Regions from separate parts of the Pseudomonas sp. WOUb67 genome, predicted to be linked through region 2. Evidence: predicted binding sites of a transcription regulator. Region 2 holds the regulator's gene; the other holds the start of a gene.

Region 1 (15,051 bases), 1.2 Mb from region 2:
GGGCCAAGGTACCGTGGATTGGGTGCCGAACTTCGATGGTACCCTGCAGGAGCCGGCGGTGCTGCCGGCGCGCCTGCCCAACATCCTGCTCAACGGCACCACCGGTATCGCCGTGGGCATGGCGACCGACGTGCCGCCGCACAACCTGCGTGAAGTGGCCAGCGCCTGCGTGCGCCTGCTCGACGAGCCCAAGGCCACCATCGAGCAGCTGTGCGAGCATATCCAGGGGCCGGATTACCCGACCGAGGCGGAAATCATCACGCCACGGGCAGAAATCCTCAAGATGTACGAAAGCGGCCGCGGCTCGATCCGCATGCGTGCCGTTTACCGCGTCGAGGATGGCGACATCGTTGTGACTGCGCTGCCGCACCAGGTCTCCGGGGCCAAGGTGCTGGAGCAGATCGCCGCACAGATGCAGGCCAAGAAGCTGCCAATGGTCGCCGACCTGCGTGACGAATCCGACCACGAAAACCCGTGCCGCATCGTCATCATCCCGCGCTCCAACCGTGTGGATGCCGACGAACTGATGCAGCACCTGTTCGCCACCACCGACCTGGAAAGCAGCTACCGGGTCAACGTCAATATCATTGGCCTGGACGGCCGCCCGCAGTTGAAGAACCTGCGGGCAATATTGGTGGAATGGCTGGAGTTTCGCACCAACACTGTCCGCCGCCGGCTGCAGCATCGCCTGGACAAGGTGGAACGGCGCCTGCACCTGCTGGATGGTTTGCTCACCGCATTCCTCAACCTGGATGAAGTGATCCACATCATCCGTACCGAGGAGCACCCCAAGCAGGCCCTGATTGCCCGGTTCGAGCTGAGCGAAATCCAGGCCGAGTACATCCTCGAGACCCGCCTGCGTCAGCTGGCGCGCCTGGAGGAGATGAAAATCCGCGGCGAGCAGGACGAACTGCTCAAGGAACAGGCCAAGCTGCAGGCGCTGCTGGGCAGCGAGGCCAAGCTGCGCAAGCTGGTGCGCAGCGAACTGATCAAGGATGCCGAAACCTACGGCGACGCACGCCGTTCGCCAATCGTCGAGCGCGTCGAAGCCAAGGCCCTGTCGGAAAACGAGCTGATGCCGACTGAGCCGGTCACCGTGGTGCTGTCGGAGAAGGGCTGGGTGCGTTGCGCCAAAGGCCACGACATCGACGCCACCGGCTTGTCGTACAAGGCCGGCGATGGCTTCAAGGCCGCCGCAGCCGGGCGTTCCAACCAGTTTGCCGTGCTCATCGACTCTACGGGCCGCAGTTATTCGGTGGCTGCTCACACATTGCCGTCGGCACGTGGCCAGGGCGAGCCGCTGACCGGCCGCCTGACGCCACCGCCAGGGGCCACTTTCGAGTGTGTGCTGTTGCCGGATGACGACGCGCTGTACGTGGTTGCCTCGGATGCGGGCTACGGCTTCGTGGTCAAGGGTGAAGACTTGCAGGCCAAGAACAAGGCCGGCAAGGGTTTGCTCAGCCTGCCCAACGGGGCCAAGGTCATGACCCCGCGCCCGGTGGCCAATCGCGAGCAGGACTGGCTGGCCGCGGTGACCACCGAAGGCCGCCTGCTGGTGTTCAAGGTCAGCGACTTGCCGCAGTTGGGCAAGGGCAAGGGCAACAAGATCATTGGCGTGCCGGGCGACCGGGTAGCCAGCCGTGAAGAATTTGTCACCGATCTGGCCGTGATTGCCGAAGGCGCGACCCTTGTATTGCAAGCCGGCAAGCGTACCCTGTCTCTGAAAGCGGACGACCTGGAGCACTACAAGGGCGAGCGCGGACGGCGAGGCAGCAAGCTGCCACGCGGCTTCCAGCGCGTCGATGGGTTGCAGGTGGAAGTGCCGGCGTAACGGGCAGAAATGTCTGGAACGGCAATTTCAGCGCCGTTCCGGGCATAAATGCTGGAGTCGGACGGTTATTTCGCGGATGATATGGCCCTTGCGGTGCCGACGTAGTCGTGTGCCCGTTTGAATCTATATGTATCACTGCGGTGGCCTGTAGGCGACCGCCTGGATGGGATGATGAAACTTCTGCGCCTTCCATTTGCGCTGTTGATGACTGGCCTGCTGGGCCTTGGCGGGTGCACCATGCATCAGCCGGTTGCCCTGTACCAGCTCGACAGTGGTGATCCTGGCCAGCCTTCGCAGAGTGCAGGCATGGCCGTGGTACTTGGCCCGGTATCGGTAGCCGATTACCTTCAGCGTGAAACGTTCCTGCAGCGTCAGGCCGACGGCAGCCTGAGCGCGGCGACTGACGGCCGTTGGGCGGGTAGCCTTTCGTCGGATATCGACCAGCTGCTGGTGCGCCAGCTCGCCTGGCGCCTGGACAGCCAGCGTGTGGTGCTGTCCCCGGCAACGGCCGGCTTCAACCCGGACGTGCAAGTGTTGCTGTCGATTACCCGCCTGGACTCGGGCACGAACCAGCCGGCAGTCCTGGATGCCCAGTGGCGCCTGCTGGACCGCCGTGGCCATGTACGTGACAACCGCATCATTCACCTCGAGCAACCGCACGGAGGTAGCGAGGCGTCGCAGGTGCAGGCCCAGGGCCAACTGTTGCAGAAGCTGGCCGAACAGCTGAGCACCGCGGTCAAACCGCTGGCCAACCAGCCGGCGATTGCCGAGGAGCCACCGAAAAAGCCCGCAGCGCCAGTGCAGGTGAAGAAGGAACCGGAGAAATCCAAGATCCCGATGGCCTCGCCGGTTCGCACCGATATGGAAGTCTATCGGTTCTGATCGAACTGCCAGCCACAAAAAAGCCCGCATCTTTGCGGGCTTTTTTGTGCTGCCTGTCCCGTCCTGAATAAGGTTTACACCTCCCATCCCGAATTTCCGGAGAAGCAGATGGAGCAAGGTGTAAAGCGCACGCAGCGAGATTACTCGCTGTCTTTTAAACTGGCCGTCGTTGATCAGATCGAAAAAGGCGAACTTACCTACAAGCAGGCCCAGGTGCGGTATGGCATCCAGGGTCGGTCGACGGTTCTGGTATGGTTGCGTAAGCATGGTCGCCAGGATTGGAGCCAAGGTGCCTCGATCCGAGACGAGAGGAGCTGCGCGATGTCTGACCCGAAAACGCTCACTCCAGAGCAGCGGATCAAAGAGCTTGAGCAACAGCTTGAACTGATGAGCCAGAAGGCCCAGTTTTTTGAGACGGTCGTTGATGTTCTGAAAAATGACTATGGTGTCTCGGTCGTAAAAAAGCGATCCGGCAAGTCCTCTCGCAAGGTCAAGTCGTAGGACTGAGCATTGCCAGGGCTTGTCAGTTTCTAGGCATCAGTCGACAGGCTTACTACAAGCGCAACCGAGCGGCTGATGGCAAAGAGCGCCAGGCTGATCGGGTGGTTGAGTTTGTTCAGCAAGTCCGGATGCGCCAGCCTCGTCTGGGTACACGCAAATTGCACTATCTGCTGCATTGCCAACCTGACAAACGATTCCAAGTCGGCCGAGATAGGCTGTTCCAGGTTTTGGGAGAGCGCCGTTTGCTAGTGCTGCCTAAGCGGGCCTACCACAAGACAACACAAAGCTTTCATCGCTTTTACCGCCATCCCAACTTACTCAAGCCGGGCCCAAGCCAAGTCGTTCCGACAAGGCCAGAGCACGTCTGGGTTGCCGATATTACTTACCTGCCCGCACGTAACGGCCCGCTGTACCTGAGCCTGGTAACGGATGCGTACTCCAGGAAAATTGTTGGCCACCATGTCCATGAAAGCCTGCATGCCGAGTCAGTGGCGCAAGCCTTCAAGCAGGCATTACGAAAGCGACGTCGTCGCCAGCCATTAGTCCACCATTCGGATCGAGGCATCCAATATTGCTCGGCGCTGTACCAGTCACTGCACCAACGGCACGATGTTCAGTGCTCCATGACTGATGGGTATGACTGCTACCAGAACGCGCTGGCCGAGCGAATCAACGGAATCATCAAGATGGAGCTGCTGTTGAGCAGCCCTGAAGATCTTGAGCAGGCGAGGCAGATGGTTGACGAGGCAGTGCAGATCTACAACACAGAACGGCCCCATATGGCCCTGAAAAACAAAACGCCCGATGCAGTGCATCGGGCGTTTTGAGGCCTGTCGGCCTACCTGAACAGGTGTAAACCTATTTCAGGACTAGACAGCCTGTGCCGGCCCCTTCGCGGGTAAACCCGCTCCCACAGGGATATCACTACCCTTGAGGCCTGCGCAGGACCTGTGGGAGCGGGTTTACCCGCGAAGAAGCCGGCGCGGTATCAGGCCCTGCGCTCGTGCATGCGGGCCAGTTGCCGTTCCAGCATCGATGGGTAAGGCTCCATCAAGCGCTCAACGCAGCAGGCACCCTCAGGGCTGGCAATCGGGCGAATGCGGGCACGCTGGCGAATCAGTGCGTCATCGCTGATCTGCCGCTCCACCAGCAACAGGTTGCGGCTGTGCTGCGACAGCGCCAGGGCATCCTGGGCCTTTTCGGCCATCAGCAGGTCCACCAGCTCCAGCCCTTGCAGGTCGTTGCCCAGCACCAGGCCCAGTTGCAATTGCAGGGTGATGCCGCTGTCGGCCACTTCGATCTGCAGGGCATGGCCCAAGGCACGCAGCAGCTCACCGCAGCAGATAGCGTTGGTCAGGTAATCCTCGCCACAGTCGCGGCTATGGAACAGCACCAGGGTGCTGCCATCGTTGAGCGTGTGGGTTTCACCGTCGTAGAGCGAGGCAGCATGCTCCAGGCAATCGCGGTAGCGGTCAGTCAGCTCGGTGAGGCGTGTGCGCGGCAGGCGGCGCAGTTGTTCCTGCGAGCCCAGTTGCACGGCAAGTACGGCGCTGTACTGCGGCTCGTCAGATTCGACCGGGGCGGCTTTGGGCGCACTCTCGTCGTCCATGAGGCCGGCAAAGGCTTCGTCGTCATCTTCGTCAGCCAGTGCGGCAACCTTGGGGCGCGGTGCGGCCTTGGGGGCCGGCGCTGCGTCGTGGAAGTCGTCAAACTGCTCGTCGTCCTCTTCCTCCAGCTCTGGTTCCGGCGGCGGCGGCGGAGCCAGGCGCGCATGCAGTTGGCGGGCGATGTCGCCGATCTCGTCCTGGCGGTCGGTGGCCGGGGTATAGGGCTGCGGGTCACGCAGCCACACCCGCAACTGCAGCAGCGGCAGGGTGATGAAACGGCCCTGTCGCAGGCTCAGGCTGAGGGCCAGCGCCAGCAGGATGGCCGCCATGATGCCCATGCTCTGCAGGCTGATCAGCATCGGCTGCTGGAACTGGCTCATGTCCAGGCTGATGCGCAGTTGCCCGGCCGTCACGTCCTGGAAGGTGATCTTGGTCTGGTACAGGCCCTCGGCCTCGCCCAGCAGGCTGTTGCGCGGGCGCTGGCCGGCCTCGGCGAGGATGCGGTTGTCCACGCTGTAGATGGCCGCGTGGGCCACCAGCGGGTTTTTCACCAGGTTGCCCAGCAGCACGTTGAGACTGAGGATGTCGTTGGACACCAGCAGCTCGGTCGCCGAGGTGGCGGTCTGCGTGGTCAGGCTCTGGCCAAGGGCGTCGGCCTGCTCGTGCATGGCCTGCTTGAACTGCAGGCCCATCACGCAGGCATAGATCACCAGCGCCAGCGCGACCAGGAAGATGTTGGTGCAGGCGATTCGCAGCGCCAGCGGCACGCGACGTTGACTGAGGGCACGATAGATCATCAGGAAGAAGTTGTCTGGTTTGACGGGCGTGGGCCGGTTCACTGAGCTCGGCTCTTAATGGCAGAAAGTGTGGGGCAGTATAGCGACCCGGGTTTTGTCGGCAAAGTATCGTTGGCGCCCGATGGTCACGGAAAATCGGTAGAATGCGCATTTTTCATCGAAGTCGGAGCCAGGTTGTGCGCGAAATCGTCCTGATCAACATCACCGGTGAGGACCGTCCCGGTCTCACTGCGGCTATCACCGGCGTCCTGCTGCAGGGCGGTGTGAGCATCCTCGACATCGGCCTGGCGGTCATGCACGGCACTTTGTCGTTCGGTATCCTGGTCGACATCCCGGACAACGAAGTGGCTACCGCCCTGCTGCAAAGCGTGCAGGGCAAGGCCCACGAGCTGAACCTGCAGGCCCGCTACACGCCGATTTCCGAGGCGGACTACCAGCACTGGGCTGACGGCCAGGGCGAAGCGCGCCACATCGTCACCCTGCTCAGCCGCAAGATCACCCCCGAGCAACTGCAGCGGGTGAGTGCGGTGATCAGCCAGTACGGCCTGACCATCGAGCGTATCGAGCGCCTGTCGGCGCGTGTGGCGCTGGATGCCGAAACCGACAAGGGCAAAGCGGCCATCGAAATCTCCGTGCGCGGCGCGCCGAGCGATGCCCAGGCCCTGCGTGCCGACTTCTTTGCCCTGGCCGAAGCGCTGAGCATCGACATCGCCTTCCAGAAGGACGACCTGTTCCGCCGCAACCGCCGTCTGGCGGTGTTCGACATGGACTCGACGCTGATCGAAGCCGAAGTCATCGACGAACTGGCCAAGGCGGCCGGTGTGGGTGAGCAGGTGGCCGCGATCACCGAGCGCGCCATGCGCGGTGAGCTGGACTTCCGCGCCAGCTTCAAGGAGCGCATGGCGCTGCTCAAGGGCCTGGATGTGGGTGTGCTGGACGAAATCGGTGCCTCGCTGCGCCTGACCGAGGGTGCCGAAAACCTGTTCGCCGAGCTCAAGCGCCTGGGTTACAAGACTGCGATCCTGTCCGGTGGCTTTACCTACTTTGCCCGCCAGGTGCAGGCGCGCCTGGGTATCGACTATGTGTTCGCCAACGAGCTGGAAGTGGTCGACGGCAAGGTGACCGGTGTGGCTGTCGAGCCGATCGTCGATGCCCAGCGCAAGGCCGAGCTGCTGCAAAAGCTGGCCAACGAAGAAGGCTTGCAGCTGGAGCAGACCATTGCCGTGGGTGATGGCGCCAACGACCTGCCGATGCTGTCGCTGGCCGGCCTGGGCGTAGCGTTCCGCGCCAAGCCGCTGGTGCGCCAGTCGGCCAAGCAAGCCATTTCCACCCTCGGGCTGGATGGCGTGTTGTACCTGCTGGGCCTGCGCGACCGCGACGCCCGCGGCTAGATTGCCGTTGTATCTTCAGCGCCTGTGAAATCGAGCGCCGCCCGCGCGGCGCTTCGCAGCACAAGGCTGCTCCTACATTTGTTTCGGGCCAATAATTTCTGAGGCGACGGCGCGCGGCCCCTTGGCGTCCGCCGCGATGTCGCGTGGGGCAAACAAGGCGGTCGCGTGCGCTGGTACAGGCTTAACTGGCCAGAAACAGATGTAGGAGCAGCCTTGTGCTGCGAAGCGCCGCGCGGGCGGCGCTCGATCTCACAGGCGCCGAAGAACCCGCGCCAATCACCTCGAAGCAAAAACTACGGTCAAGCCTGTGCAGGCGCTGCCAACAGCTGCCCCATGCGCACTGCAGAACCAGCGCCCAGGTTTTCAGCCCACTTCACCTGCTCCGGCCCGAACAGCACGATGGCGGTCGAACCCAGCTTGAAGCGGCCCAGCTCGGCACCTTTCTCCAGGTGGATCGGCGCGCGGCTGGCGTCGTCGTAACGGAAGGTTTTCAGCTCGCGCTTGGGCGGCGTCACCAGCCCGGCCCACACGGTTTCGATCGAGGCGACGATCATCGCACCCACCAGCACCACGGCCATCGGCCCGCGCTCGGTGTCGAACAGGCAGACCACACGCTCGTTGCGGGCGAACAGCTCGGGTACGTTCTCTGCGGTGGTCTGGTTGACCGAGAACAGACGGCCCGGCACATAGACCATTTCGCGCAGGGTGCCGGCCAGCGGCATGTGCACGCGGTGGTAGTCCTTGGGCGACAGGTAGATGGTGGCAAACTCGCCGCCCATGAACGGCGCTGCCATGGCCGGGTCACCGCCCAGCAGCTCTTGCGCGCTGAAGCCGTGGCCTTTGGCCTGGAAGATGCGGCCGTGCTCGATCGGGCCGAGCTGGCTGACGGCGCCGTCGGCCGGGCACAGGATGGCGCCCGGGGTTTCGTCCAGCGGGCGGGCACCCGGCTTCAGGGCGCGGGTGAAGAACGCGTTGAAGTGCTCGTAGGCGCTCAAGTCCTCGACCAGCGCTTCGGACATGTTCACCTGGTAACGCTTGGCGAACCAGGCAGTGAAAGCATTCTTGAACCAGCGCGCGCGGCACTCGGCAACGCAGCCGGCCAACCGCGACAGCAGGTGGTGCGGCAGCAGGTACTGGCTGATGATGAACAAACGGGATTTCATGCGGGTTCCTTAAACTTCTACAGGCGTGTCCGGGTGGTTGCCCCATTCGCTCCACGAGCCGGCGTAGGCCTTGACGCGTGGGTAGCCGAGGGCCTTGGCCACCAGATAAGTGAAGCCGGAGCGGCGGTGGGTCTGGCAGTGGGTGATCACTTCCTTGTCAGGGGTGATGCCCAGTTGCTCGAGGACCTGTTTGATGTCATGGCGAATGCGCAAGTGGTCGTTGAGGTCCATGCCGGCGGTCCACTCGAAGTTGATCGCGCCGGGAATGTGCCCGCCCTTGGCAGCCAATACCTTCTCGCCACTGAATTCCTGCGGGCCGCGCGCGTCCCAGATGACCAGGTCATCGGCGCCCAGGCGGCTTTGCAGGTACTCGCGGGTGGCAGTGGGCGCGTTGTCGATGTGCAGGTGCACCGGGCTGTTGCCGCTGGCGGGCACTTCAGTGGTCAGCTTGTCTGCCGGCCAGGCCTGGATGCCGCCATTGAGGTAGTGACAAGCCTTGTGGCCGATCACGTCGAGCAACCAGATGAAGCGCCCGGCCCAGCCACCGCCTTCATCGTCATACACCACATAGACGGCGTCGTCGCGGTGGCCGAGTTCGCTGAACAGTTTTTCCAGCTCGCCCAGGGCCGGCAGCAGGCCGGGCGCTGGAGGCTGGCCAAGCTGGGTCCGCTTGCCTTCGACAAAGCGTGCGCCGGGGATATGCCCGCTGACATAGCGGTTGGCACTGCTCAGGTCGACCAGGATCAGCTGTGGCGAACCCAGGCGTGGCAGCAGGTCTGCGGCTTCGATCACCAGGGGCAGGCCGGAAAAGTCAGTCATCCACGGTCTCCAGTGTGGAAAGAGGGGCGATTGTAGCGCAAGGCTCAGCCCTTGCGGTTGGCAAACACCGACAGGGCGCGCTCGGTACATTGCGCGGTCTTGCCGAAGGCCTGCACGCTGATATCGGCCAAAGGCCGGCAGCCCTGGTCGGCGACCATCAGCATCAGCACCTGGTCGTTTACCGCCAGCGAGCGCAGCAGCACGTGCTCGCTGCGGAACAGCGCACGCAGCGGGGCTGGCAGCAGGGCCGAGAACTGGCTGTGGTTTTCCGGGGTGATGCGCAGCTGCCCGGCCTGGGCCATCAGCTTTTGCAGCAGTTTGCTTTGCGACACCTGCAGGGCCAGGGCCGCGGCTTCTTTCGGCAAGCCGGCAATCTGCTGCACGCGCAGGTAGTCGCTGGCCTTGTCCAGGCTCAGCAGCAGGACGCGTTGCATGCCGCAGGCCAGTAGAGCTTCGCGGGCCTGGGTGGCCAGGTGCACGGTATTGGTGAACGGGCTGGGTTGGGCCAGCAGGTCTTGGCACAGTTTGCGCCAGCGCGCCAGGTCGTCGCTGCTGGGCGGCGGCGGGGCCAGCATGTCCGGGTGCGGGCGGCGCTGGTGCCAAGGCCAGATCAGGGCTTCAGCCGGGTGGAACAGGGCATGCCTGGCGTGGCGGCGGGCGCTGGCGGCGGCCTGCTGGTGCACTTGCTGCTGCACGTCTTCCAGTGAGGTCTGCAGGTACAGCGCGGTCAGCAGTTGCCAGCGCAGCAGGTGCGGGTTGTCCCAGCCCACCTGCGCCGCCAGCGCAAGGTTGTTGGCCAGCAGTACGGTGTTGGCCGGCTGGTTGAACCAGCGGCGCAGGCCGGGCTCGGCATCCAGGCGGTGTTGCTGGCTGAGCAGGTCTTCGTCGCGGGCGATGCTCAGCACCTGGGCCAGTTGCTCGCGTTCTTCCAGCAGCAGGCGGTAACCCTGGGTCACCCACTGCGGCAGGCGCCAGTACTCAGCCATGGTCTGGCACAGCGCCATGATGCGCACGCCAAACAGCTCTTCCTCTACCTGGGCGGCGTCCTCGCCCTTGTGGATAACCCGCAGCTCCCAAGTGTCGAGCAGCTTGGGGTAGGCCAGTGCCAGCGGCCACAGGGGTGACAGGAACAGCAGGCTGCCCCAGTGAATTTCCTGCCACAGCCGTGCCAGGCGGCTGGCAAACAGGCCATTGGCCTGCTGCGAAGCGTGCTGGCTGATCAGCTGGAACTGGCTGAGCACCGGCGGGATTTCTTCGACCGGCAGCGAGGGCAGGCGCTTGAGCAGTTGCCCGCTGCGCTCCAGGCCCAGGCGGTTGAGGGCGACCTCCAGGCTTTCGGCGGGCTCGGCCTGGCTGGCGTTGGTGGGGTGATTCGCTTCGCGCATCACCGAAAGCACCAGTGCCGGGCTATCCTGCATCAGTTCGGCGATGTCGCGCAGCGAGCGGCGGCTATCGTGGATGGCAGCCATGACCCGGTCGTAGCTGTGCTTCGGCACGGGGATGCGAACACTCTCTAGCAGCTTGACCCAGGCCTCTAGCGTACGCGGGGCCTGAGCGGGCACCTTGGTTTCAATTGGCATTTTGACATCAGTCCGAACTGGCTTTTCGCATTGAGTGGCTATAGTCTGGCGCAGTTCTGCCGATAAGTAGAAGAAGAGTTTTAAAGCTCCCGTCTCTTCCCCTGACCACGACAGCAAGTGCTTTGAACCTATGGCTAAAATTATCGGCATCATCGTCGTATTCGCGAGCGTGCTCGGCGGCTACGTGCTCTCCCACGGCAAGATCGCAGCGCTGATCCAGCCGTTCGAAGTACTGATCATCGGCGGTGCAGCCTTTGGTGCATTCCTGCAGGCCAACCCTGGCCACATGACCATGCACGTCATCAAGAAGTCGATGAAGATGTTCGGCTCGCGCTTCACCCATGCCTACTACCTGGAGGTGCTGGGCCTGGTGTACGAGATCCTCAACAAGAGCCGTCGCGAAGGCATGATGGCCATCGAGGCCGACATCGAAGACGCCGCCGCCAGCCCGATCTTCGCCAAGTACCCGACGGTACTGGCTGACGCACGCATGACCGCGTTCGTTTGCGACTACCTGCGCATCATGTCCACCGGCAACATGGCCCCGCACGAGCTCGAGGGCCTGTTCGACATGGAGCTGCTGAGCATGAAGGAAGAGCTGGAGCATCCGTCCCATGCGGTGACCGGCATCGCTGACGGCATGCCCGGTTTCGGTATCGTCGCGGCGGTACTGGGTATCGTGGTGACCATGGCCTCGCTGGGCGAGGGTGACCAGGCGGCCATCGGCATGCACGTGGGTGCGGCGCTGGTAGGTACCTTCTTCGGTATTCTGGCTGCCTACGGCTTCTTCGGCCCGCTGGCCAAGTGCCTGGAGCACGATGCCAAGGAAGAGCTGAACCTTTACGAATCGATCAAGGCTTCGCTGGTTGCCTCGGCCTCGGGCATGCCACCTTCGCTGGCCGTGGAGTTCGGGCGCAAGGTGCTGTACCCCATGCATCGCCCAAGTTTCGCCGAGCTGGAACAAGCGGTTCGCGGTCGCTGAGTCATGGAAAACAATCAGCCCATCATCGTAAAGCGCGTCAAGCGCTTTGGCGGCGGCCACCACGGCGGCGCCTGGAAAATCGCATTTGCCGACTTTGCTACGGCAATGATGGCGTTCTTCCTGGTGCTGTGGTTGATGTCCACGGCCACGCCCGAGCAGAAAATCGCCATTGCCGGCTACTTCCAGGACCCGATCGGCTTCTCGGAAAGCGGCACGCCCTATGTCATCGACCTGGGCGGCTCGCCTGAGATGGCGCCGGAGAAAACCATCAACCCGGAAGTCAAGTCCGAGCCAACGCAGGAAAGCACGACCCAGCTGAGCAAGGACCAGGTCGAGACCATGGCCGAGCAGGTCGAGCGCGAGCGCTTGGAGTTGCTGCTGCAGGAACTGCAGAACAAGGTGGAAGAGAACCCGCAGCTGCAGAAGTTCAAGGACCAGATCCTGTTCGAGATCACCCAGGACGGCCTGCGCATCCAGATCATGGATGCCGAGAACCGGCCGATGTTCGACATCGGCAGTGCCCGCTTGCAGCCGTACTTTGAAGACATCCTGCTGGCCATGGCCGACACCATCAAGGCGGTGCCGAACAAGGTCAGCATCAGTGGCCACACCGACGCCAAGCCGTATGCCGGCAGTGGTGAGTTCGGTAACTGGGAACTGTCGGCCAACCGTGCCAACGCTGCGCGCCGTGCGCTGGTGGCCGGTGGTTACCCGGACAGGCAGGTGGCGCGGGTGGTGGGTTATGCCTCGTCGTCGCTGTTCGACCGCAAAAACCCGTTCAACCCGGTCAACCGCCGTATCGATATCATCGTGCTGACCAAGAAGGCCCAGCGCAATATCGAGGGTGAGCAGGGCGCACCGGAAGCGCCGGCCGCCGAGCCTGCTGCACCGCCGGCCAGCGGCGCTGCGCCAGGGGCTTCGGCACCGGTTGCGCCAGGGGCAACTGAACAAGCACCGATGCAACCGCGTGAGCTGCGCCAGAAGCTGAACATCTTTGAAGATGGCACGCTGAAGATGGATGAGGCCAAGGAGCAGTAAACGGTTTCTTGTGGTGCACAGCTCTACACAAAACCTGAAAGTTGGCGCGATCACTGTGGGAGCGGGTTCACCCGCGAAGGATCCAGCGCGATGGATGGCACCGGCGTTGCCGGTGTTCGCGGCTAAAGCCGCTCCCACAGTGCGATCGCGCTAAGCTTCATTTCGAGCGTTTCAGTAGCTGTCTTCCGTCAGGCTGGCGATGATCGAGCGGTAGCTGTTCATGCGCTGCGGCTTGATGCGCCCCTCGTCCAGTGCCTTGAGCAGCGCGCAGCCCGGTTCGCGGTCGTGCTTGCAATCGCGGAAGCGGCAGGTGCCGAACAGGTCGCGGAACTCGATGAAGCCATCTTCCACGTCGTCGCGGCTGACATGGCCAAGGCCGAACTCGCGGATGCCCGGCGAGTCGATCAGATCGCCGCCGTTAGGGAAGTGGTACAGCCGCGCCGTGGTGGTGGTGTGCGTACCCTGGCCCGACCATTCCGACAGGTCGCCGACACGGGTACCTGCATCTGGCAGCAGGCTGTTGACCAGCGATGACTTGCCCACCCCCGACTGGCCGACAAACACACTGATGTGGCCGTCGAGTTGCTGTTGCAGGCGCTGCATGCCGTCACCCTGGTGTGCCGATACTTCCAGCAGCGGGTAGCCCAGCTCACGGTAGACTTCCAGCAGCGCATGCAGGCCGGGGCCATTCTCGTCGTTGATCAGGTCGGCCTTGTTCAGCAGCAGCAGCGGGCGCAGGCCAGCGTGCTCGGCCGCTACCAGGTAGCGGTCGATCAGGTTCGGGTGCGGCTCGGGGGCCGGGGCGAACACGATCACGATCAGGTCGACGTTGGCGGCCACCGGCTTGAGTTGGCCGTGGTTGTTGGGCCGGCACAGCTCGGTGCTGCGCGGCATCTGCGCCACGATCACGCCGATGCCCTGGTTGCCCGCACGCCACACCACACGGTCGCCGGTGACCAGCGCTGGCAGGTTGGCGCGCAAATGGCAGCGGAACACCTGGCCTGCGGATTCGCCATCCTGGGCTTCAACTTCTACCTGCACACCAAAGTGCGCGATCACCAGGCCCAGTTGCTCCGGCCCCAGGTCGCCGCCCTCCAGTTCTTGCAGTGCGTGCTGCTCGCGTTTGGCGGCGCGAGCGGCGCGCTCACCCTGGATTTTTTCGATCCGCCAGTTCTGGCGGCGATTGAGCTGGCGTTTGGCCATGAAGGTACCGTGAGAAAGGCCCGGGTAGGGCATTGAAAACGGCTGGCAGTTTAGCACGCCAGGCGCTGGACGAATGGGCGTGCTTTGGCCACTAGGCTAATATGACGGCCTATATGAGGAGCCCTGCATGCAAAACCCACAGAACCTGATCTGGATCGACCTGGAAATGACCGGCCTGGATCCGGACAGCGATGTCATCATCGAGATGGCCACCATCGTCACCGACAGCGAGCTGAACACCCTGGCGGAAGGGCCGGTGATCGCCATCCACCACAGTGACGAAGTGCTGGCGCGCATGGACGAATGGAACACCCGCACCCACGGTGCTTCGGGCCTGACCCAGCGCGTGCGCGAGAGCAAGGTCAGCATGGCTGAAGCCGAGGTGCAGACCATCGCCTTCCTCGAGCAGTGGGTGCCGAAAGGCAAGTCGCCGATCTGCGGCAACAGCATCTGCCAGGACCGTCGCTTCCTCTATCGTCACATGCGCAACCTGGAAAACTACTTCCACTACCGCAACCTGGATGTCTCCACCCTGAAGGAGCTGGCCGCGCGCTGGGCGCCGGACGTGCGTGACAGCTTCAAGAAGGGCAACACCCACCTGGCGCTGGACGATATCCGCGAATCGATCGCCGAACTGCGCCACTACCGCGAGCACTTCATCAAGGTGTGAGCCGGAAAGGCGCAGATATTGTATCTGCGCCCCCTTTTGGTGCCCTGGGCAACTGGTTAGACTGCGCGCCTTTCTCGCACGGACCCGCGCCATGTTGTTGATGCTCTACCTCATCGCTATCACCGCCGAAGCCATGACCGGCGCGTTGTCTGCCGGGCGTCGCGGCATGGACTGGTTCGGCGTGGTGCTGATTGCCTGCGTCACCGCCCTGGGTGGCGGCTCGGTGCGCGACGTGCTGCTCGGGCATTACCCGCTGACCTGGGTGAAGCACCCGGAGTACCTGGTGCTGACCAGCTTTGCTGCGTTGCTGACCATTTTCATTGCCCCGATGATGCGCCGCCTGCGCTCGCTGTTCCTGGTGCTCGATGCCCTGGGGCTGGTGGCCTTTACCCTGATCGGCTGCATGACCGCGCTGGAGATGGGGCAGGGCATGCTGGTGGCGTCGATCAGCGGGGTGATCACCGGGGTATTTGGCGGGATCTTGCGGGATATCTTCTGCAACGACATTCCACTGGTGTTCCGCCGCGAGCTGTATGCCAGCGTGTCGTTTGCGGCGGCGTGGTTCTACCTGGGGTGTGTGTATTTCA
Region 2 (14,432 bases):
GTAGATCGAGCCCAGGCACACCAACGGCACCGCCAGGGTCAGGCCGGCAACATCGAACAGCAGGCATTCGAACGGCTCGGCCGCCCACGCCGGGCGACCGTCGACGGTGGCCGGGGGCACCGGCAGGTTGGGCGCCGGCAGGTGCACATCGACCAGCGGCACTGCGGGTTCCACGGTTTGTTCCTCGACCAGCACCGGGATGGCGGCCTCGGCGATCACCTCCTGCTCCACCACCGTCACCACCGGCGCTTCTACCGGCATGACGCTGGGCAGCACCGCCAACCGGGGTTCGGCAAACGGCCGCGGGGCAAGGCTGGCGGGGGCTTCAGCCGGCACCGGCCGGGCCGGCTGACGGGCATCACGTGCCTGCTCCTCGCGCACTGCCTCGGCGAACTCGTCCGGCGCGGCTGGCGGCTCGAGCAGGTCTTCGGCTTCGGTGGCCTCCTGCAGCAGGCCGTCGAGGTACGACTGCAGCGCCATCTGCGGGCGGGTGCTGGTTTGTCGGGTCTGGGTCATCAGGCCACCTGCACTGCAGTCTTGTAGGTCAGCAGGTGCTTGAGCAGCGCCCGGTAAGCAATCAGCCCGCGGCTCTTGTTGTCGAACTGCGAAGGCGTGACGCCTTTGCGGCTGGCATCGCGCAGGCGCGTATCCACCGGAATGTAGCCCTGCCACACCTGTTGGCCGTAGGTATCACGCAGCAGCTTGAGTGTGCCCAGGGAGGCCTGGGTACGGCGGTCGAACAGGGTTGGCACGATCTGGTACGGCAGCGCCTGCTTGCGCGAACGGTTGATCATGGCCAGGGTACCGACCATGCGTTCCAGGCCCTTCACCGCCAAAAATTCGGTCTGCACCGGGATCACGAGTTGCTGGCTGGCGGCCAGCGCGTTGACCATCAGCACGCCCAGCAAGGGTGGGCTGTCGATCACGGCATAGTCGAAATCCTGCCACAGCTGCGCCAGACTCTTGGCGATCACCAGGCCCAGGCCATTCTGCCCCGGCGACTGGCGCTCCAGCACCGCCAGGGCGGTGCTCGACGGCAACAGCGAAATGCGCTCGTCGCTGGTGGGCAGCAGCAGCTGCCCGGGCAGGCCGTCCGGCACTGCGCCCTTGTGCAGGAACAGGTCGTAGCAGCTGTGCTCCAGCGCATCGGGGTTGTGCCCGAAATAGCTGGTCATCGAACCGTGCGGATCGAGGTCGACAACGACCACGCGCTTGCCGGCCTCGGCCAGCAGGCCAGCCAGGGCGATGGTTGTGGTGGTCTTGCCGACGCCACCTTTTTGATTGGCTACTGCCCAGACTCTCATCAAGCAAACTCTATCTATTGATTTGGCAGGGACACTGTAGAAACAACTATCCAAGCGCCGGCACGATCCCTGTGGGAGCGGGCTAGCCCGCGAACACCGGCGCAGCCGGTGCCATTCACCGGGTCGCCTGCTTCGCGGGCATGCCCGCTCCCACAGGGGACGGAGTCACTTCCAATGCAATGCAGCGACGGGGAATTGACGGATCACTGCCCCGCCACCGTTGCTGGCGTTGTAGGTGCACTTTGTGTGCCAGCCCGGCGCAACGCAGCATCCGGCGTGGCATGGGCACTGCCCGAGCCGGTCAGGCTGCGGCGCACTTCGAGGTTGCGCGAAATCACCAGCACCACCCGCCTGTTACGCGCGCGGCCTTCAGCGGTGTCATTGCCGGCCACCGGCTGGTACTCGCCATAACCCACCGAGGCCATGCGCGCCGGGTTGACCCCTTCCATGGCCAGCAGGCGCACGATGCTCGCCGCCCGCGCCGACGACAGCTCCCAGTTGGTCGGGTACTGCGCCGTGCGGATCGGCAGGTTGTCGGTGAAGCCTTCGACATGCACCGGGTTGGCGAACGGCTTGAGGATGCTGGCCACCTTGTCGATGATGGCAAATGCCTTGTCGCTGGGCATGGCATCGCCACTGCCGAACAGCAACGACGAACTCAGCTCGATCTCGATCCACAACTCGTTGCCGCGCACGGTCATCTGGTTGCTGTTGATCAGGTCGCCGAAGGCATCGCGCACGTCATCGCTGATGGTTTTCAGCGGGTCGACATTGGTCGCTGCCAGGCCGGCTTCGGTCTGCTCGCTGTCCTTCACCAGCGGCTCTGCCGGGCGCACGCTCAACGGCTGTTCATCACCGATGGGGATCGGTTTCATGCTGCGCTCAGGGTCGTTGAACACCCCGAGCAAGGCTTGGGAAATGACCTTGTACTTGCCCTCGTTGATCGAGGAAATCGAGTACATCACCACGAAAAAGGCGAACAGCAAGGTGATGAAGTCGGCGTACGACACCAGCCAGCGTTCGTGGTTTTCGTGTTCCTCGGTATGACGACGGCGACGCATGGGTTACTCCATGAAGCCTTGCAGCTTCAACTCGATCGAGCGCGGGTTCTCACCCTCGGCAATCGACAGCAAGCCTTCGAGCAGCATCTCGCGGTAGCGCGATTGACGCATGACGTTGGCCTTGAGCTTGTTGGCGATGGGCAGCAGGATCAGGTTGGCGCTGGCCACGCCGTAGATGGTGGCGACAAAGGCCACAGCAATGCCGTTGCCCAGCTGCGAGGGGTCGGCCAGGTTGCCCATCACGTGGATCAGGCCCATCACCGCACCAATGATGCCGATGGTCGGCGCATAGCCGCCCATGCTCTCGAACACCTTGGCCGCCTGGATATCACGGCTTTCCTGGGTCAGGAAGTCGACTTCAAGGATGCTGCGGATGGCTTCCGGTTCGGCACCGTCCACCAGCAACTGCAGGCCCTTGCGCGCATACGGGTCGGGCTCGGCATCGGCCACACCTTCCAGGCCCAGCAGGCCTTCCTTGCGCGCGGTCAGGCTCCAGTTCACCACACGGTCGATGCCACCCGCCAGGTCGACCCGCGGCGGGAACAGGATCCAGCGCAGAATCTGCAAGGCGCGCTTGAAGGAGGACAGCGGCGACTGCAACAAGGCAGCCGCCAGGGTGCCACCCAGCACGATCAGCGCCGCCGGGCCGTTGACCAGGGCACCGGCATGGCCGCCTTCAAGGAAGTTGCCACCGACGATGGCGACAAAGGCGAGAATCAGGCCGATCAGGCTGAGGACGTCCATCAGACGCAGGCCTCCACCAGGTGCTTGCCGATTTCGTCCAGGCTGTACACCGCGTCAGCCAGGTTGGCCTTGACGATGGCCATGGGCATGCCATAGATCACACAGCTGGCTTCATCCTGGGCCCACACGGTGCTGCCGCCCTGCTTGAGCAGGCGCGCACCTTCGCGGCCGTCGGCGCCCATGCCGGTGAGCACCACCGACAGCACCTTGTCACCGTACGACTTGGCTGCCGAACCGAAGGTGATGTCCACGCACGGCTTGTAGTTCAGGCGCTCGTCACCGGGCAGGATCTTCACCGTGCCACGGCCGTCGATCATCATCTGCTTGCCACCGGGGGCCAGCAGGGCCAGGCCTGGGCGCAGCATGTCACCGTCCTCGGCCTCCTTCACGTTGATGCGGCACAGCTTGTCCAGGCGTTCGGCAAAAGCCTTGGTGAACGCCGCCGGCATGTGCTGGATCAGCACGATCGGCGCCGGGAAATTGGCCGGCAGCTGGGTCAATACCCGCTGCAGGGCCACCGGGCCGCCCGTGGAGGTGCCGATGGCCACCAGCTTGTAGGGCTTGCGCTTGGGGGCTGGCGAGTGTGACGCCGCCGGGGCCGGGGCCGCTGCACGGGCAGGCGCCGCAGGGCGGGCCGGCGCCGGGCTGGCGAAGCTGCTGGCGGGCGCAGGGCTGCTGGCCGGCACAGGCGCGGCGACCGGAGCCGGCCTGGCATAGCTGGCGAGGCGGCGGTTGCTGCGCGAAATGGTATGCACCTTCTCGCATAGCATCTGCTTGACCTTGTCGGGGTTGCGCGAGATGTCCTCGAAGTTTTTCGGCAGGTAATCCACCGCACCAGCATCCAGCGCGTCGAGGGTGACGCGCGCGCCTTCGTGGGTCAGCGAGGAAAACATCAATACCGGCGTCGGGCAGCGCTGCATGATGTGCCGCACCGCGGTGATGCCGTCCATCATGGGCATTTCGTAGTCCATGGTGATGACATCGGGCTTGAGCGCCAGCGCCTGGTCGATTGCTTCCTTGCCATTGGTCGCGGTACCTACCACCTGGATCGTTGGATCCGCGGAGAGGATTTCCGAGACACGGCGGCGGAAGAAACCGGAATCATCCACCACCAGGACCTTGACTGCCATAAACACTCCATTAGGCGGCGCGACCCGCCAGGGTCCGCCACCGAAATCAAATACGCCGCGCGGCGTAACGCTTGAGCATGCTCGGGACGTCGAGAATCAACGCAATGCGACCGTCACCGGTGATGGTGGCCCCGGACATGCCCGGGGTGCCCTGCAGCATCTTGCCCAGCGGCTTGATTACCACTTCTTCCTGGCCAACCAGTTGATCGACGACAAAGCCGATGCGTTGCGTGCCGACCGACAGGATCACGACATGACCCTCGTGCTGCTCTTCGTGCACCTGGCCCTGTACCAGCCAGCGCTTGAGGTAGAACAGCGGCAGCGCCTTGTCACGTACGATCACCACTTCCTGCCCGTCGACCACGTTGGTGCGCGATAGGTCGAGGTGGAAGATCTCGTTGACGTTGACCAGCGGGAAGGCGAACGCCTGGTTGCCCAGCATCACCATCAGGGTGGGCATGATCGCCAGGGTCAGCGGCACCTTGATGACGATCTTCGAGCCCTGGCCCTTGGCCGAGTAGATGTTGATCGAGCCGTTGAGCTGGGAGATCTTGGTTTTCACCACATCCATGCCCACGCCACGGCCAGACACATCGGAAATCTCGGTCTTGGTCGAGAAGCCCGGGGCGAAGATCAGGTTGTAGCAGTCCGATTCGCTCAGGCGATCAGCGGCATCCTTGTCCATCAGGCCTTTTTCCACGGCCTTGGCGCGCAGGATGTTCGGGTCCATGCCCTTGCCGTCGTCAGAAATCGACAACAGGATGTGGTCCCCTTCCTGCTCGGCCGACAGCACCACGCGGCCGGTGCGGGCCTTGCCCGACGCTTCACGCTCATCGGGCATCTCGACACCATGGTCGACGGCGTTGCGCACCAGGTGCACCAACGGGTCGGCCAGGGCCTCGACCAGGTTCTTGTCCAGGTCGGTTTCTTCGCCGACCAGTTCCAGGTTGATCTCTTTCTTCAGCTGGCGGGCAAGGTCGCGTACCAGCCGCGGGAAGCGGCCGAACACTTTCTTGATCGGCTGCATGCGGGTTTTCATCACCGCCGTCTGCAGGTCGGCCGTGACCACGTCGAGGTTGGACACGGCCTTGGACATGGCCTCGTCACCGCTGTTCAGGCCCAGGCGCACCAGGCGGTTACGCACCAGCACCAGTTCACCGACCATGTTCATGATCTCGTCCAGGCGCGCGGTGTCGACGCGAACGGTGGTTTCCGCTTCGCTGACGGCATGCTTCTCGGCAGCCGGCGCCGGCGCACGAGGGGCCGGCGCAGGCTTGCTGGCGGCGGCAGGTGCAGGCGCAGCAACGGCTGGCTTGGCCACCGGCTGGCTGTCGGCCTTGGCCTGGGCAGGCGCTTGCACCTTGGCTGCAGCCGGGGCCTCGACCGCAGCAACATCACCACCAAACTTGCCCTTGCCGTGCAACTGGTCCAGCAAGGCCTCGAACTCGTGCTCGCTGATTTCGTCGCCAGCGGCGCTGTTGTCAACCGCGACCGGCGCCGGTGCTTTGACGGCAGGCAAGACATCGGCCTGGAACGTGCCCTTGCCATGCAACTGGTCGAGCAACGATTCGAATTCTTCGTCGGTAATTTCGTCGCTTACTGCTTCTGCAGGCGCGGCAACCGGCTGTACCGCAGCTTCGACACTGAACTGGCCTTTGCCGTGCAACTGGTCAAGCAGCGACTCGAACTCGGCGTCGGTGATTTCGTCACCTGCGCCACTGATGGTCTCGCCCTGCATCTGCTCGTCGACCGCGGCTTGCGCCTTGACCGCATCGAGCGAATCGAGCAACTGCTCAAACTCGCTGTCGGTGATGTCCTGGTCATCGGCAGGGGCCACGGCTGCAACCTGCGCCTCGGCTACCGGTGCCGCAGGCGCTTCAGCAACCTCGGCACCACCGGGTTCGGCCAGGCGCGACAAAGCCGCCAGCAACTCGGGGGTGGCCGGGGTGACGTCGGCGCGCTCGCGCACCTGGCCAAACATGCTGTTGACCGTATCCAGTGCCTCAAGCACCACGTCCATCAGTTCCGCATCGACCCGGCGCTCACCTTTGCGCAGGATGTCGAACACGTTCTCGGCGATATGGCAGCACTCCACCAGCTCGTTCAGCTGGAGGAAGCCGGCGCCCCCTTTTACAGTGTGGAAACCGCGAAAGATCGCATTGAGCAGGTCGGCATCGTCAGGTCGGCTTTCCAGCTCGACCAGTTGCTCGGACAGTTGCTCAAGTATTTCGCCGGCTTCTACCAGGAAATCCTGGAGGATTTCTTCATCGGCGCCGAAGCTCATCAAACGTGCTCCTTAAAAACCCAGGCTGGACAGCAAATCATCGACATCGTCCTGACCGGACACAACGTCTTCACGCTTATCGGCATGAATCTGCGGACCTTCACCCCGAGTCGGATGTTTTTCTGCATCTTTTTCTGCGCGCAGTTGATCGTGGTCATGCTGGATACCGGCAAAGCGGTCGACCTGGCTGGCCATCAGCACCAGTTTGAGCAGGTTGCTTTCCACCTCGGTCACCAGGCTGGTGACGCGCTTGATCACCTGGCCGGTCAGGTCCTGATAGTCCTGAGCCAGCAGAATGTCGTTGAGATGCCCGGCAACCTTGCGGTTACCTTCAGCGCTGTGCGTCAGGAAACTGTCGACGCGCTTGACCAGGTCGCGGAACTCCGGCGCAGCCACTTCGCGGCGCATGAAGCGCTGCCAATCGGTGCTCAGGGCCTTGGCTTCGCTGGCCAGGTCGTTTAGCACCGGGGTGCTTTCCTCGACCAGGTCCATGGTGCGGTTGGCCGCGCCCTCGGTCAGCTTGACCACGTACGACAGGCGCTCGGTAGCGTCGGTAATCTGCGACACCTCCTCGGCCTGCGGTATGGTCGGGTCGATCTGGAAGCTGACGATCGCGCTGTGCAACTCGCGGGTCAGCTTGCCAACTTCCTGGTACAGGCCGCGGTCGCGGGTCTGGTTCAGCTCGTGAATCAGCTGTACCGCCTCGCCGAAACGGCCCCGCTCCAGGCTTTCGACCAACTCCTGGGCATGCTTCTTCAGGGTCGATTCGAACTCCCCCAAAGACGTTTGTGATGAATCCATGGCGCGCCCCCTGACGTGACTCAGCCGTTGACGCGTTCGAAGATCTTCTCGATCTTTTCTTTGAGCACCTGAGCGGTGAACGGCTTGACCACATAGCCATTGACGCCGGCCTGGGCCGCTTCGATGATCTGGTCGCGCTTGGCCTCGGCAGTTACCATCAGTACCGGCATGGTTTTCAGCTTTTCACTGGCTCGCACTTTACGCAGCAGGTCGATGCCGGACATGCCGGGCATGTTCCAGTCAGTCACCAGGAAATCGTAGTGGCCGTTTTCCAGCATCGGCAGCGCCGTAGTGCCATCGTCGGCTTCTTCGGTGTTGGTGAAGCCCAGGTCACGCAACAGGTTCTTGATGATCCGCCGCATCGTCGAAAAGTCGTCAACGATGAGGATTTTCATGTTCTTGTCCAATTAGACCTCCAAGCAGTCTCAAACGCGCCCGGTCTACCGGGCACGCACTCATTCAATTCGGTACAACGTGGAAAAAGCACGTGGAAAACGCCTGCAACGACACCGGGCTCAACGTGCCCGCCATTCCCCCAGGCGGCTACGCAGGCGCGCGGCGCACTGGCTGTGCAACTGGCTGACCCGCGACTCGCTGACCCCAAGCACCTCGCCGATTTCCTTGAGGTTCAACTCTTCGTCGTAGTACAGCGCCAGTACCAGGCGCTCACGCTCCGGCAGGTTGGCAATGGCCTCGGTCAGGGCAGCCTGGAAGCGTTCGTCCTCCAGGCCACGCGCAGGTTCGACATGGCCACTGGCGCCATCCTCATGCAGCCCTTCGTGCTCGCCGTCCTGCAACAGGTCGTCAAAGCTGAACAGGCGGCTGCCCAAGGTATCGTTCAAGATCCCGTAGTAATCGTCGAGACTCAATTGGAGTTCGGCAGCAACTTCATGATCTTTAGCGTCCCGGCCTGTTCTGGCTTCAACGGCACGCATTGCGTCACTGACCATGCGGGTATTACGGTGCACCGAACGCGGTGCCCAGTCGCCCTTGCGCACCTCGTCGAGCATGGCCCCGCGGATGCGGATGCCAGCATAGGTTTCAAAGCTGGCGCCTTTGCTGGCGTCATACTTGTTGGCCACTTCAAGCAGGCCGATCATGCCGGCCTGGATCAGGTCCTCGACCTGCACGTTGGCCGGCAAGCGCGCCAACAGGTGGTAGGCAATGCGCTTCACCAGCGGGGCGTAGCGTTCGATAAGCTCGTACTGGGCGTCTTTCGCCGCCCGGCTGTACATCTTGAAGCCGCTGGCGTTCATAGCACGGGTCCCGCGCTGGTGGGTTGCACCAGACGCTCGACAAAGAACTCCAGGTGCCCGCGCGGGTTGGCCGGCAGCGGCCAGCTGTCGACCTTCTGGGCAATCGCCTTGAAGGCCAGCGCGCATTTGGAACGCGGGAAGGCTTCGTAGACGGCGCGCTGCTTCTGCACCGCCTTGCGCACGCATTCGTCGTACGGCACGGCGCCCACGTACTGCAGGGCAACGTCGAGGAAGCGGTCGGTGACCTTGGTCAGCTTGGCGAACAGGTTGCGCCCTTCCTGCGGGCTCTGCGCCATGTTGGCCAGCACACGGAAACGATTCATCCCGTAGTCGCGGTTGAGCAGTTTGATCAGGGCGTAGGCATCGGTGATCGAGGTGGGCTCGTCACACACCACCAGCAGCACTTCCTGGGCGGCGCGAACGAAGCTGACCACCGACTCACCGATACCCGCCGCAGTGTCGATCACCAGCACGTCGAGGTTGTCGCCGATTTCGCTGAACGCCTGGATCAGCCCGGCATGCTGGGCCGGGGCCAGGTGCACCATGCTCTGGGTGCCCGAGGCCGCCGGCACGATGCGCACACCGCCAGGGCCTTGCAGCATCACGTCACGCAGCTCGCAGCGCCCCTCGATGACATCGGCCAGGGTACGTTTGGGGGTAAGGCCCAGCAACACGTCGACGTTGGCCAGGCCCAGGTCGGCGTCCAGCAGCATGACCCTGCGGCCAAGCTCGGCCAGCGCCAGGGACAAGTTCACTGAAACGTTAGTCTTGCCGACGCCACCTTTGCCACCGGTCACGGCGATCACCTGTACGGGATGCATGCTACCCATGTCTGTTCTTTACCTTGTCTCGCTGGGACTCAGGCCACACGTGGGGCAATTCTGCGTACCCCTTGGCATAGCTACTTTGCACACGCTTCATGGTCAACCCGCTCGCCGGGGGTTGTGATAGAGATCAGCGAACATGTCGGCCATGGCCTCTTCGCTGGGCTCGTCCTGCAGCTGCACATTCACCGCACGGGACACCAGCTGGTGACCACGCGGCAGGTGCAGGTCGTCAGGAATGCGCGGGCCATCGGTGAGGTAGGCCACGGGCAGTTCATGACTGATGGCAAGGCTCAGCACATCGCCGAGGCTCGCCGTTTCATCCAGTTTGGTCAGGATGCAACCGGCCAGGCCACAACGCTTGTAGCTGTGGTAGGCGGCGGTCAGCACCTGTTTCTGGCTGGTGGTAGCCAGTACCAGGTAATTCTTCGCGGCAATGCCACGCCCGGCCAGGGTTTCCAGCTGCATGCGCAGTGCCGGGTCGCTGGCCTGCAGGCCGGCGGTATCGATCAGCACGACGCGCTTGCGCAGCAGTGGCTCCAGCGCCGCAGCCAACGACTGGCCCGGGTCGACGTAGGTCACTGGCACGTTGAGGATGCGGCCCAGGGTCTTGAGCTGCTCCTGGGCACCGATACGGAAGCTGTCCATGCTCACCAGCGCCAGGTTCTGCGCGCCGTACTTGAGCACGTAGCGGGCAGCCAGCTTGGCCAGGGTGGTGGTCTTGCCCATGCCGGCCGGGCCGACCATGGCAATTACCCCACCCTCTTCGATCGGTTCGATTTCAGGAATTTCGATCATCCGCGCCAGGTGCGCCAACAGCATGCGCCAGGCCTGGCGAGGCTCTTCGATCTCGGTGGTCAGGTCCAGCAGCTCACGGGCGATAGGCCCGGACAGGCCAATGCGCTGCAGGCGGCGCCAGAGGTTGGCCTGCTGCGGCTTGCTGCCCTGCAGCTGGCTCCAGGCCAGCGAACCGAGCTGCACTTCCAGCAGCTCGCGCAGGCCCGACAGCTCGGAGCGCATGGCATCGAACAGGCGCGGGTCGACCGGCGCCGCAGCAGGGGCAGCGACAGCCTCAGGGGCATCGACGTGCGGCTCGATCAACGGCTCGGCGGCCGTCAGCGACTGCCCGGCAAACAATTGGCGGTTGTTGTCGCTGCTGTCCTGGCGGTGGTCCAGCTCGGCCTGGGCAGTGGCGATGCGCGTATGGGTCTTGCGCAGCTCTTCTTCCAGCTCGGCGTTGGGCACGCGCGGGGCCAGGGCGGACAGCTTGTAGTCCAGCGCGGCCGTCAGTTCGACACCACCGGCAATGCGGCGGTTGCCAATGATCGCGGCATCGGCGCCCAGCTCGTCACGGACCAGTTTCATGGCCTGACGCATATCGGCGGCGAAAAATCGCTTAACTTGCATTATCCACTACCTCAGCCGTTAGGGCCCACGGTGGCAACGATGGTGACTTGCTTGTTGTCAGGTATTTCCTGATACGCCAGAACATGCAAATTCGGTACAGCCAGGCGACCGAAACGCGACAGCATGGCGCGGATCGGGCCGGCGACCAGCAGTATGGCCGGTTGGCCCTGCATTTCCTGGCGCTGGGCCGCTTCGATCAGCGAACGTTGCAGCTTCTCGGCCATGCTCGGTTCCAGAAGAACACCATCTTCCTGACCCTGCCCGGCCCTTTGCAGACTATTGAGCAAAATCTGTTCCAACCTTGGCTCCAGGGTAATCACTGGCAGCTCAGACTCAACGCCGACAATGCTTTGCACGATGGCGCGACACAATCCGACGCGTACAGCCGCCACCAGCGCGGCGGTATCTTGACTCTTGCCGGCGTTGTTCGCGATGGCTTCGGCAATACTGCGAATATCGCGCACCGGCACCTGTTCCGACAACAACGCTTGCAGCACCTTCAGCAGGCCCGACAAGGAAATGACACCCGGCACCAGCTCTTCTGCAAGTTTAGGCGATGCCTTGGACAGCACCTGCAGCAGTTGCTGAACCTCTTCGTGGCCAATCAGCTCGTGGCAGTGCTTCTGCAGGATCTGGTTGAGGTGGGTGGCCACCACGGTGCTTGCGTCGACCACGGTGTAGCCCAGCGACTGAGCCTGGGAACGCTGGCCGACGTCGATCCACACCGCCTCCAGGCCAAACGCCGGGTCGCGCGCGGCAATGCCGTTCAGGGTGCCGAACACTTGCCCGGGGTTGATCGCCAGCTCCCGGTCCGGGTAAATCTCTGCTTCGGCGAGGATCACCCCCATCAGGGTCAGGCGATAGGCGCTGGGCTGCAGGTCGAGGTTGTCGCGAATGTGCACGGTGGGCATGAGGAAACCCAGGTCCTGGGACAGCTTCTTGCGCACCCCCTTGATCCGCGCCAGCAACTGGCCGCCCTGGTTGCGGTCGACCAGCGGGATCAGCCGGTAACCGACTTCCAGGCCGATCATGTCGATGGGCGTCACGTCGTCCCAGCCCAGCTCCTTGGTATCGAGCGCGCGCTGCGGCGAGGGCAACAGGTCTTGCTGGCGCTGCGCCTCTTGCTGCGCCTCCAGCTTGACCTTGTGCTGCTTCTTCCACACCAGGTAGGCGCCGCCACAGGCCATCAGGCCAAGGCTGAGGAAGGCCACGTGGGGCATGCCCGGCACCAGCCCCATGACGATCATCAGCCCGCCGGATACCGCCAGGGCCTTGGGCGAATCGAACATCTGCCGGTTGATCAGCTTGCCCATGTCCTCGGAGCCCGAGGCGCGGGTGACCATGATCGCGGCGGCGGTGGACAGCAGCAGTGATGGCAATTGCGCCACCAAACCGTCACCAATGGTCAGCAAGGCGTACACCCTGCCGGCATCGCCGAAGCTCATGCCGTGCTGCAGCATGCCGATCAGCATGCCGCCGATCAGGTTGATGAACAGGATCAGCAGGCCGGCGATGGCGTCACCGCGGACGAACTTGCTGGCACCGTCCATCGAGCCATAGAACTCGGCCTCCTGCGCCACCTCGGCACGGCGGTGCTTGGCCTGGGCCTGGTCGATCAGGCCGGCGTTGAGGTCGGCGTCGATGGCCATCTGCTTGCCGGGCATGGCGTCGAGGGTGAAACGCGCGCTCACCTCGGAAATACGCCCGGCACCCTTGGTCACCACCACGAAGTTGATGATCATGAGGATGGCAAACACCACGCCACCGACCACGTAGTTGCCGCCGATCACTACCTCACCGAAGGCCTGGATCACCTTACCGGCAGCGCCGTGGCCCTCCTGGCCATGCAGCATGACCACGCGGGTGGACGCCACGTTCAGGGCCAGACGCAGCAGCGTGGCCACCAGCAGGATGGTGGGGAAGGCGGCGAAGTCCAGCGGGCGCAGGGCGTACACGCAGACCAGCAGCACCACGATCGACAAGGCGATGTTGAAGGTGAAGAACACGTCGAGCAGGAACGGCGGTATCGGCAACATCATCATTGCCAACATCACCAGCAGCAGCAGCGGCACGCCCAGGTTGCCCCGGCCGAGACCGGCCAGGTTGTTGCGGGCGTTGCTGATTAACTGAGTGCGATCCACCGCGAGTCCTCTTGATGCAAAACTTTGACGCCCAGGGGGCGCCTGGGCGTGGCTTTGCAAGAAGCCTTCCAACTTTGCTCGGCAGATGATTTATGTTGCCTGTGCCGGCCTCTTCGCGGGTAAACCCGCTCCCACAGGTACTGCACAGGGTTTGAAATTTGTGACGCCCCTGTGGGAGCGGGTTTACCCGCGAAGAGGCCAGCCGCCTTGATGCAAGGTCAACTGTCGCGGCGCAGGTCCGGCGGGATCGGCAGGTCTTCTTTCAATGGCTCTGGCCGCTTGCCCCTGCCAGCGCGGTACTGGCGGATCTGGAACACATAGGCCAGCACCTGCGCCACGGCCAGGTACAAGCCGGCGGGGATTTCCTGCTCAGGCTCGGTGGAGTAGTAGATCGCCCGCGCCAGCGCCGGCGATTCGAGGATCTGGATCTTGTGCTCCACGCCAATCTCGCGAATCTTCAAGGCCATGAAGTCGGTGCCCTTGGCCAGCAGCAACGGCGCCGCCCCGCCCTTCTCCGGGTCGTACTGCAGGGCCACCGCATAGTGCGTCGGGTTGGTGATGATCACATCGGCCTGCGGCACCGCCGCCATCATGCGCCGCTGCGACATCTCGCGCTGCAGCTGGCGAATGCGTTGCTTGACCTCGGGCTTGCCCTCGCTGTCCTTGTACTCGTCGCGCACTTCCTGCTTGGTCATCTTCATTTTCTTGTGCGTCTGGTACAGCTGGATGGGCACGTCCGCCGCCGCGATCAACAGCAGCCCGGCCGACATCCACAACGCACTCCAGCCCACTACCTGCAGGCTGTGAATGATCGCCTGCTCCAGCGGCTCGTTGGCGATCGACAACAAGGCCTGGCGGTCGTTGATCAACACCACCACCGCCACTACCAGGATCACGAAGAACTTGGCCAGCGCCTTGAGCAGCTCGGTCAAGCCATTCACCGAGAACATGCGCTTGATCCCCGACAGCGGGTTCATGCGGCTGAATTTAGGCTGCAGCAAGCTGCCAGAGAACAGGAAGCCGCTGAGGGCAATGGGCGCGACGAAAGAAATCACGAACAGCAAAATCAGCACCGGCTGCACCGCCCATATCGCCATCTTGCCCGACACCAGCAGGAAGGCACCCATGGCCCGCTCGTCGACAATGATGTCGCGGGTCAGGCTGAAGTTCATGCGCATGATGCTCAGCAACGTCTCGGCCATATGGCCGCCGAATGCCAACAGGCCGCCCGCGCCCGCCAGGGTCACCGCCACCGTGTTCAGCTCCTTGGAGCGTGCGATCTCGCCTTTCTCGCGGGCATCGCGCTTGCGCTTCTCGGTGGGGTCTTCTGTCTTGTCCTGACCGCTCTCGCTTTCTGCCATGCTCAGCGCGCCCTCGCCAGTTCACGCAGCCATTGCAGCGCTTCGCTGGCCAATGCCTGATAGTGGGACAGCACATCGGCCAGACCAACCCAGAAAATGAGCATGCCCAGGACCAGGGT

What was found. The regulator FliA, encoded in region 2, starts transcription of late flagellar genes. The targets are predictions, from matches to a motif close to CTAAAGTTTNNNNNNNNNNNGCCGNTAA.
Region 1: a site for FliA is predicted at 10,610-10,637, ahead of motA (flagellar motor stator protein MotA). Genes of this name have one in related genera too.

The regions. Positions count from the first base shown of each region.
Region 1 covers NZ_CP170112.1:1,256,162-1,271,212, forward strand. Annotated here, with positions in the region: gene parC (DNA topoisomerase IV subunit A) at 1-1,831, shown strand, start outside; gene ABOC32_RS05570 (PqiC family protein) at 2,003-2,713, shown strand; one part of gene ABOC32_RS05575 (IS3 family transposase) at 2,822-3,170, shown strand; one part of gene ABOC32_RS05575 (IS3 family transposase) at 3,170-4,041, shown strand; gene ABOC32_RS05580 (AhpA/YtjB family protein) at 4,203-5,660, opposite strand; gene serB (phosphoserine phosphatase SerB) at 5,795-7,009, shown strand; gene asd (archaetidylserine decarboxylase) at 7,309-8,172, opposite strand; gene ABOC32_RS05595 (rhodanese-like domain-containing protein) at 8,182-8,991, opposite strand; gene ABOC32_RS05600 (HDOD domain-containing protein) at 9,036-10,571, opposite strand; gene motA (flagellar motor stator protein MotA) at 10,702-11,553, shown strand; gene motB (flagellar motor protein MotB) at 11,557-12,591, shown strand; gene rsgA (small ribosomal subunit biogenesis GTPase RsgA) at 12,763-13,794, opposite strand; gene orn (oligoribonuclease) at 13,922-14,464, shown strand; gene ABOC32_RS05625 (trimeric intracellular cation channel family protein) at 14,556-15,051, shown strand, end outside.
Region 2 covers NZ_CP170112.1:2,469,987-2,484,418, reverse strand. Annotated here, with positions in the region: gene ABOC32_RS11315 (chemotaxis protein CheW) at 1-516, opposite strand, end outside; gene ABOC32_RS11310 (ParA family protein) at 516-1,304, opposite strand; gene motD (flagellar motor protein MotD) at 1,508-2,365, opposite strand; gene ABOC32_RS11300 (flagellar motor protein) at 2,369-3,109, opposite strand; gene ABOC32_RS11295 (protein-glutamate methylesterase/protein-glutamine glutaminase) at 3,109-4,239, opposite strand; gene ABOC32_RS11290 (chemotaxis protein CheA) at 4,286-6,523, opposite strand; gene ABOC32_RS11285 (protein phosphatase CheZ) at 6,536-7,324, opposite strand; gene ABOC32_RS11280 (chemotaxis response regulator CheY) at 7,345-7,719, opposite strand; gene fliA (RNA polymerase sigma factor FliA) at 7,840-8,580, opposite strand; gene fleN (flagellar synthesis regulator FleN) at 8,577-9,410, opposite strand; gene flhF (flagellar biosynthesis protein FlhF) at 9,504-10,811, opposite strand; gene flhA (flagellar biosynthesis protein FlhA) at 10,823-12,952, opposite strand; gene flhB (flagellar biosynthesis protein FlhB) at 13,171-14,313, opposite strand; gene fliR (flagellar biosynthetic protein FliR) at 14,316-14,432, opposite strand, start outside.